Regions from separate parts of the Saccharococcus sp. Marseille-Q5394 genome, predicted to be linked through region 1. Evidence: riboswitches for the same ligand, from Rfam matches in the RefSeq annotation. Region 1 holds a riboswitch; the other holds the start of a gene.
What was found. A riboswitch is a leader RNA that binds a small molecule or an ion and turns the genes downstream of it on or off. The one in region 1 is predicted to bind cobalamin.

Region 1 (4,895 bases):
TGATAAAACGGTTTAAATATTGGATCGATTGAAGCCGTAGATCCAGCGATGACTGACGTCGAGCTATTCGGCGCAACTGCCATCAAATAACCGTTCCGGATGCCGTTCGTAGCAACATCGAAGCGCAGGTCACGCCATTCCTTCGAGTCGTATTGACGTTGCTCGAAATAAACCCCTGTTTGCCAATCCGATTCTTCGAATAAAGGATACGCCCCTTTTTCACTTGCCAGTTCCATTGAAGCTTTAATCGTTAAATACGCTATTTTCTCATAGAGCTCATCCGCAAACTCTACCGCATCATCCGATTCCCATTGGATGTTCTTCAACGCAAGCAAATGATGCCAACCGAACGTCCCGAGTCCGATACCCCGGTAACGGGCATTCGTCCGTTGCGCCTGCACGACCGGTATTTTATTCAAATCAATGACGTTGTCGAGCATGCGGACTTGGATTGTGACGAGCCGTTCCAATACATCCGCAGGAACAGCACGTCCAAGGTTTACGGACGACAAATTGCATACGACAAAATCGCCGGGCTTCGAACGGGTGATGACGATATCTTCTTTGAGCGAGACGGACTCGAATTGTGTCGGACTCTGATTTTGAGTTATTTCTGTACACAGATTACTCGAATACACCATACCTTCATGCTTATTCGGATTCGCCCGATTCACTTCATCACGGTAAAACATAAACGGCGTCCCTGTTTCGAGCTGGCTGCGCATGATGCGTTTCATAATTTCAATCGCCGGGACGGTCTCTTTCGTCAGTTCGGGATGGTTGACACATTCCTCGTACTTCACGCGGAACGAACCGGTTCCCTTCGTTTCATCATAATGATCTTCCAATGAATACCCCATTACTGTACGCACTTCATGTGGGTCGAATAAATGCCAATCACCACGGGCTTCGACTTGCTCCATGAAAATATCCGGCAAGCAGACGCCAGTGAAAATATCATGTGCACGCAAGCGATCGTCTCCATTGTTCAGCTTCAGATCAAGAAATGTGAAAATATCTTTATGCCATACATCGAGGTAAACGGCGATTGCTCCTTGACGTTGGCCGAGCTGATCAACGCTGACGGCTGTATTATTCAGCTGCTTAATCCAAGGCAGGACGCCACTCGAAGCCCCTTTGAATCCTCTTATCGAAGAACCGCGCGAACGGACCTTGCCCATGTAAACTCCGATGCCCCCACCATATTTCGATAGATTGGCAATATCGGTATTGCTATCATAAATGCCTTGCAGCGAATCATCGACCGTATCAATGAAGCAGCTGGACAGCTGGCCATGCGGCTTGCCTGCGTTCGAAAGCGTAGGCGTCGCTACAGTCATATATAGGTTGCTCATTGCCCAATACGCCTCCGCCACTTTCCCGAGGCGGTTCTCAGTTTCATTTTGCATGAGCGTCATCGCGATGATGAGCCAACGTTCCTGCGGCAATTCGACAGGATCTTTATTGAAATCAACCGCAACGTACCGATCCACAAGCGTTTTCAATCCAATATACGTGAACAGCTTGTCCCGCTCTGGTTCTAGGAACTTTCCTACCTCCTCCAATTCATCGCGGGAATATTTTTCAATCAAAACAGATGTATACAAGCCTTTCTTAATGAGCCGCTCCACATTGTCGGCAAAATCCGTATACGCTTTCGCCCCCCTTACACTTTCCTGGCGGAAATAAACTTCCTGCAAATAGATTCGCGCAGCAACGAATGTCCAGTATGCTGACGCTTCGTCAATATTGCTGAGCGCCTCCAAAATCATCGCTTTCGACCAATCGGAGTCAGTCCCTTCAGGGTGCCGCTCCTTCCAACGCGAACTCGCCGTCAAAAGCGGCTCCAACTTCTCCGCACCAAATTCCGCTAGAAGCTTGTCCATAATGCCTGTTGTTTCAGTGATAATCGTCACATCATCCATCTCCTTTAAGTTAGGCTTGGCAATGAAAAAAGCGATGATTCCACCTTTTCGGTAGAGTCATCGCTCATGGATTTAGATTAGGAAACAGATCGGGTCCCTCTTGAAAAATGAAAGCAAAAACCCGCTCGCTTCCACCTCTCAACCCCCGAAGAAAGTGTCGCTGGACGATGGACGGCAGGTCTACTGGCTAACGCTTCCTCCTTCCATCTCCCCTTCCCGCAGCTACATGCTGCAGTGGTTTTTGAGACGGTCGTCTGCGTTTACAGTTGCGGGGACAGCTCCGATTTGCGGATTCCCTTTTAAACCGATAACGGTACCATTCCATCGTTCGATACTATATGTTGTGTGCTATGTACATCTATTACCCTAACATGTTGTGTTTTAATCGTAAATAGGTAGAAAGATATTTTTCCAGAATTCAATATCCTTCTATACTTCTATACTCACATATGTGATGATAAAATTATAAAATAAAAGGAGGGGTTCCAATGGCTGATTTAACTGCACTGATGGCTTGGACGTTTACAGAAGAAGTTCCAGTTCCGGAGGAGATTAAGGATTTGCTTATTGACGGTGAAGTGGCCGAGGTTGCGTATAAAACAATTCGTGACGTTGCAGTCGTTACAAATAAACGATTCATCATCGCGGACAAGCAAGGACTTACAGGTAAAAAGGTGGAATCTACACAATCCCATTCAAATCGATTACTATGTATTCCAGTGAAAATGCGGGTCGGATCGATTTTAACGCAGAAATCGAACTATGGACAAAGGCAGGAAAACTCAAATTGAATCTGAGTAAAAAAGTCGATATCCGTAAACTTGATAAAATCATAGCGAATGCCATACTTTAAAGGAAAGAGCCGTGCAATCGAGGCATGGCTCTTATTTGTTGAATGGTTTCAGCGCATTTGTTTGATCCACAAAAATAAAAGAATCATATCGATTACCAACGCGCGACGACACATAGTTCCCATACGCCTCGAACTCCGGATTATAGACGACCCCAATTGCGCGATGGCCGATCCATTCATTGAATAAATGACGGTTTTCCTCCGTGAATAGTATCACTTGATCCTCAGGTTTAGCTGCATGCATCTGCCCTTCCCATGAATTGAGCGTGGCTGGTGGCACATTCATCTTTTGGAACGGCTCGCCCCAGCTTTCGCCGGCAATGACCGTCCCTTCATATGTTCCAAAACCGATGGCAAATGTTTCTTCTCTGCCATACTTTTCCCGGACGAGCTGACCGACATTGATCATATCGTGCTTGGCCATCGATGTTTCCGACGCATCGCCGACATGGGTATTATGCTCCCAAATGATGATTTTCGCATCGCTTCCGTGATAGTTCAGAATTTCATTGATTGCCTCCACCATATGCATATCGCGTATATTCCACGAGATGGCGTCGTCCTGCATCATTGCGCGATAATATGATTCAGCATTTTTCGCGACTAAAGCATTCATCGTCACATTCAAGTCCTTCTCCTGTTCATTCGAATAAAGATCTTCATGACTGCGGATCGTCGTCAGCAAGTTTGTGACCTCGCGAATGCATTCACCTGTGAAATGGGCTGTCGACAGCGCATAATGCTCAGGCATCCGATTATACGGCTCGAAACAAGAGAATGCCTTCTTTGCCAACTCCAAATCGGTTTTATACTGCGGATTTTCCTTGAGAAAGCGAAGCACTTCATCAATGGACTCATAAAGGCTATACATATCGATACCGTAAAACCCTGTCTTTTCGGCTGCATCCTTTCCGTCATTGTCACTCTTCAACCATTCGACAAGCTCTGCAACTTCTTCATTCGCCCACATCCATGTAGGCCAGCGATTGAAGGATTGTGCCAGTATTTGGTGAGCGGATTTCCCCTCTTCATCGAATCCTTTCACATAACGATTAACCGCCTGAGCGGATGGCCAATCTCCCTCAACTGCAATTATAGTGAATCCTTTTTCCTGAATAAGTCGTTTTGATAATGCCGCGCGAACTTTGTAAAACTCTGAAGTTCCATGCGTCGCTTCGCCTAGAAGGACAATCCGTGCATCCCCAATTGCGTCCACAATCGTAGTAAGTGCTTGATCATTCAACGGGAAAGCGTGCTCTCGAATAGCAGACTGTAGTTTTTTCGACAATTTTATCCCTCCTTTGCTGATAGCATACCCAAGGTCGGTGGATGGAAACCGAGGGGGAGGTTTTCTAAGATGGAAAATGGTTATCACCGAATTGCCAAGGTTTATCACCGATTCTCGGACGTTTACCACCGATTCTACGCCCGTTACACCGATTCGCAGCACTTTACCACCGATTCTGGTGAATTTATCACCGATTGACTACAATTCGCTCATTTTTCTCATAAAAAAACAACCGCCACAAGTGACGGTTGCTCTAAATTTTATTGATCTGCAACTTCCAACGTTGCTTCCTTTTCACCTTGAATAATTTTAAAGATCCACTTCATTTCTTTCTCATCAAAAGAAATTTCTTGAATAACCAAGTAGCCAAATCCTGTTTTTCCATCGGCCATTTCTACGGCCTTTGCTACAGCCTGCGATTCGGAAAGCGTTGCGCTTACTGGTTTATAATCCGGCAAGACTTCCACAAACTTTGCACTACCCTGCGCAGGATAGGATTCCATAATGCCGCCGGAGGCTTCAACTTTCACACGTTGGCCGATTTTCAGCTTATCCGCTTCCGGGAATTGGTAATAGACAGCACCTTCAGTTCCACCTGCAATAAAGAACTGCCCCTCCTTAGCTGATAATATGAAACCACCTTCCGAAACAGGAGTATTCGTGAATGTTTGCTTCGGATAAATAATGCTCGATTCCCCAGGCTCAGCAACCATCCTGCCTTCCTGTTCGAATTGGAATATCTTGTTCGGGAACATATTCTCCAGTTCCTTCTGCTGATCCGGTCTCAGAAAGTCATGGTTGATTTCAACAATTCCTGTAATTGTATTTA
Region 2 (4,895 bases), 120 kb from region 1:
CCGCGGAAAATTTATCGCCGATCTGGCGTCCGTTCTTATCGAGGAACACACTCGCTTTCGGCACGCTCAACGAAGGTGCCCCCGTAATCTGCGCATAAAGACGCAAGGCGAGGAACATCGTGAAAAACGCCGTCAACGCGGTAACAATCAGCAGGGCAATCCGTCGAAAGAAGTTACGTCTTTTCTTTTTCTTTATATAATCGACCCGTCTCATGCAATCCCTTCTCCCACCGTTCTTTGCAGTCAGTATGGAACCGGCGCGCAAAAGTTAAACGGTAAATCGATAAAAACATAGATTTGATTCCGACAATTCGCGATGTATTGGAATAGTACGGGGATAAACGATATAATGAATAGATATTTTGAACGGCAAGGGCGGTGCAACAGTGGAATCAAATAAAGAAGGACGAAACGTCGATGTCCTGCTTCAATCGACGATCCGGCATGTCGGCCAGGCTGCGGACAAGCATGAGCTGAACGCAGAGGGGACATTGGTCGAAAAAGCCGGAAAGACGTATTTGCGTTTTGTCGAAGACCTGAACGGCCAGCAAGTGCAAACGACGGTGAAATTGGAAGAAGAGGACGCATTGATCATGCGGAACGGGGCGGTCCAGATGCGCCTGCCGTTCACGCAGGGAGAAATACGGCCAGGCTCGTACGGAAATGGTCCCGCCACTTTCGATCTTCTCGTGAAGACGACGAAGCTAGAAGTTGGAGCGGACAAATTCATAGCTCATTATGAACTGCATGCAGAAGGCGCATTGTTAGGCAGACATGAACTGAACATTACATATACGGAGGGACAATAATGAACGCAGTTGAAAAGATCCAACAGGAAATTAAAGACGCATTCCGCGAGGCGGTTATCGCTTCCGGACTTGCAGATGAATCGGCAATGCCGGACATCATTCTAGAAACACCGAAAAACAAAGAGAACGGCGACTATGCGACGAATATCGCGATGCAGTTGACGAAACTCGCGAAAAAGCCGCCCCGTGCAATCGCGGAAGCCATTCTCGAGAAATTGGACACATCTTCGACTTCCATTAAATCAATGGAAATTGCGGGTCCAGGATTCATTAATATCAAGCTGAAAAGCGATTACTTAGGGGAAGTCGTCAAAACAGTACTTGCCCAAGGAGCGGATTATGGACGTTCAACGTATGGCGAAAACCTAAAGGTCCAAGTTGAATTCGTCTCTGCAAATCCGACGGGCGACTTGCATCTCGGTCATGCGCGGGGTGCTTCCATCGGTGATTCATTGTGCAATATCCTCGATTTTGCAGGCTTCGATGTATCCCGGGAATATTACATTAATGACGCGGGCAATCAAGTGAATAATTTGGCCCTTTCAGTCGAGGCGCGATACTTCCAAGCATTGGATCTCGAAAAAGAAATGCCGGAAGATGGCTACCAGGGACAGGACATCATCGATATCGGTGAGAAGCTTGCTGAGGAGTTCGGCGATCAGTACGTGAACACTCCGGAAAAGGAACGCCAGGAGTTTTTCAGGAAATATGGCCTTGATTTCGAATTGGCGAAGCTGAAAAAGGACTTGGAAGATTTCCGCGTGCCTTTCGACAACTGGTTCTCGGAAACATCGCTTTATACGGACGGGAAAATCGGCATCGCGCTCGATAAATTGCGTCAGAACGGGCATGTGTATGAAGAGGATGGCGCGACGTGGTTCCGTTCAACGACATTCGGGGATGATAAAGACCGCGTCCTTATTAAAAATGACGGTACGTACACGTATTTGACGCCGGACATCGCATATCACGAAGACAAGCTCCGTCGTGGCTTCGACAAGCTCATCAACATCTGGGGAGCGGACCATCATGGTTATATTCCACGGATGAAAGCGGCGATTGAGGCGCTCGGTTACGACCGCGACACGCTCGAAGTGGAAGTCGCCCAAATGGTGCAGCTGTACAAAGACGGCGAGAAATTCAAAATGAGTAAGCGTACCGGAAAAGCGGTCACACTGCGCGAACTCGTCGAAGAAGTCGGATTGGACGCCGTCCGCTATTTCTTCGCAATGCGTTCCGCCGATTCGCAAATGGACTTCGATCTTGATTTAGCAATTTCGCAGTCGAATGAAAACCCGGTGTACTACGCGCAATACGCGCATGCCCGCATTTCATCGATCCTTCGCCAGGCTGAAGAAACGAATCTTGCGGCTTCGACGGATCACGTGGATTTATTGCAGACAGAGAAGGAATTATCACTCTTGAAGAAACTCGGCGACTTCCCGCGTGCCGTCAGCGATTCAGCAAGAATGCGCTCGCCGCACCGGATAACAATCTATATCCAGGAGTTGGCCGCGGAATTCCATAGCTTCTACAATGCTGAGAAAGTGCTCGACCCGGATAACCGCGACTTGTCCGAAGCACGTCTTGCATTGATCACAGCAACTCGCACGACGATTGCGAATGCGTTGAAACTCATTGGCGTTGCAGCACCGGAAAGAATGTAATAATGATGCGCCCCTCCGCCCGACCAATCGGTGGAGGGGCGTTTTTGTGCACAAATACGCATAAAAGCTGTGAAATACGCATAAATCTGCTGAAAAACGCATAAACGCTATGAATGACGCATAAATCCTAATAAGTACGCATAAACGCGAATAACGACTGAAGAAAATGCACCCCCTCGACATCGCACAAATCTATAGTATAATTAAACTCGAATCACAATTACATAACCAAACATGAAGGTGCCCCGCCGTCAACGCCGGGGTTAAAAGGGAAGCCGGTTCAAATCCGGCGCGGTCCCGCCACTGTAAGTGCTCGCAAGCTGCAACATGCCACTGGATATTTTCCGGGAAGGCGCAGTACGCGATGAGCATAAGCCAGGAGACCTGCCTTCATGAGTCACCCGTACCCTACGAGGATAGGTTTGGTGGAAATCGGCGCGTACATATAAACATCCGCTGTATTTTTACTAAACACATTCCTCCGTCCACAAAACGGGGGATTTTTATTTGGAACAAACAGGAGGAAATCGGAATGAAGAAGACTTGGCAACTTTGGCTAACAGCAATCCTTGCAACGTTCCTGCTCGCGGCATGCGGCACGGACAACGCAGAGAAGGACAACAAATCGGCAACGGAAAATACACAGAAAGAAGAGCAAACGGCGGAAGCTGCATTCCCAATCACGCTCACTGACGCGGTCGGCAATGAAATCACACTCGAAAAAGCCCCTGAAACAATCGTCTCCATGATTCCGAGCAACACGGAAATCCTGTTCGCGCTTGGCTTAAACGATGAAATTGTCGGCGTCAACGACTGGGATAACTATCCGGAAGAGGCATTGGAGAAAGAGAAAATCGGCGGACAGGAATTCAACGTCGAAAAGATAGTCTCAATGACTCCGGACATCGTCTTCGCCCATGAATCCATGCTTGGCACATCTGACGAAGGGCTACAACAGCTTCGCGATGCAGGCATCAACGTATTCGTCGTAAAAAATGCAACGAACTTCGATCAAACATATGAAACGATCAAAACGATTGGCCAGGCAACTGGCAAAACGGATGAGGCTGAAACAATCGTCGAGGACATGAAAGCGAAAGTCGAAGAAGTCCTTGCGAAAACAGACAAGGTCAAAGCGAAGAACATGAAACGCGTATTCATTGAAACATCTGATGCGCCTGAAATTTATACACCGGGCAAAAATACATTCATGCAGGAAATCCTCGACATGATCAGTGCGGAAAACGTTGTAACAGAAGACAACTGGGTCATGATCAGCCCCGAAGAGATCGTCAAACAGAACCCTGACGTCATCATCGTCATGTACAGCTACGTGCCGGATATCGTCGAAAGCGTGAAAAACCGTGACGGCTTCGCTGACATTACAGCTGTCAAAGAAGACGCTGTCGTCCAAGTCGATGAAAACTTGACGAGCCGCACAGGTCCGCGCCTCGCACTAGGTCTTGAAGAAGTGGCAAAAGCCATCTATCCGGAGTTGTTTGGTGAATAAAGCAACACTTGCCTACATCGTGTCCGCCGCCACGCTTATCGTGGCGGTATGGCTCGGTGTTTCGATTGGAACCGTCAAAATTCCGATCAGCACATTTTGGGATTCGTCGGATACGACCGCTTCAAATATCCTATGGAAAATCCGGATGCCCCGCGTCATCTTAGCCGGGCTCGTCGGCGCGTCGCTCGCAATCGCTGGCGCCGCTTTCCAAGGATTGCTGAAAAACCCGCTCGCGGATCCCTACACCCTCGGAGTGTCATCCGGCGCCTCGGTCGGTGCTGTCGTGACACTCTTTTTCGGTTTATCGATTCCAATCCTAGGCACATACACATTGCCCGTTTTCAGCATGACCGGGGCCGCCTTGACGATGTTCCTCGTCATCGGCTTCGCAAGGCTCGTCGACCGCTCGATGAAAATGGAGACAATCATATTAACCGGAATCATCTTCGGATCATTTCTGGGCTCCGTCCTGTCGCTTATGATCGCCCTTACCGGCGAAGAGCTACGGCAAATCATCGGCTGGCTCCTCGGCAGCGTCTCGATGCGCGGCTGGAACTATATCATCATGGTGTTGCCGTTCGTCGTCATCGGTTCCTTCATTCTGTGGATGAACCGGAGGGAATTGAACGCGATGCTATTCGGCGAGGAACGCGCTCATCATTTAGGTGTCAACGTCAAGCGCCGGAAATTCATGATCCTGATCGGCGGTTCTATCCTGACGGGTTCAGCGGTCGCGGTATCCGGAACAATAGGCTTCGTCGGTCTCGTCGTCCCTCATATGACTCGCCTCATGTGGGGCTCCGATCACCGGCATCTGCTTACGTTATCGTTCCTGAACGGCGCAACATTGCTCATCATCTGCGATCTCATCGCCCGGACGATCATTTCGCCTTCGGAGCTACCGGTCGG

Region 2: another riboswitch for cobalamin. It lies ahead of OC538_RS08700 (ABC transporter substrate-binding protein); the one in region 1 lies ahead of OC538_RS09275 (ribonucleoside-diphosphate reductase subunit alpha).

What each region holds. Positions count from the first base shown of each region.
Region 1 is NZ_CAMPPQ010000001.1:1,935,435-1,940,329, forward strand. Features, by position in the region: gene OC538_RS09275 (ribonucleoside-diphosphate reductase subunit alpha) at 1-1,925, opposite strand, end outside; cobalamin riboswitch at 2,081-2,261, opposite strand; partial or broken gene OC538_RS09280 (PH domain-containing protein) at 2,414-2,778, shown strand; gene OC538_RS09285 (erythromycin esterase family protein) at 2,810-4,066, opposite strand; gene OC538_RS09290 (hypothetical protein) at 4,136-4,264, shown strand; gene OC538_RS09295 (DUF3221 domain-containing protein) at 4,327-4,895, opposite strand, start outside.
Region 2 is NZ_CAMPPQ010000001.1:1,818,093-1,822,987, reverse strand. Features, by position in the region: gene OC538_RS08715 (transglycosylase domain-containing protein) at 1-214, opposite strand, end outside; gene OC538_RS08710 (DUF1934 domain-containing protein) at 387-809, shown strand; gene argS (arginine--tRNA ligase) at 809-2,476, shown strand; cobalamin riboswitch at 2,698-2,883, shown strand; gene OC538_RS08700 (ABC transporter substrate-binding protein) at 3,009-3,986, shown strand; gene OC538_RS08695 (FecCD family ABC transporter permease) at 3,979-4,895, shown strand, end outside.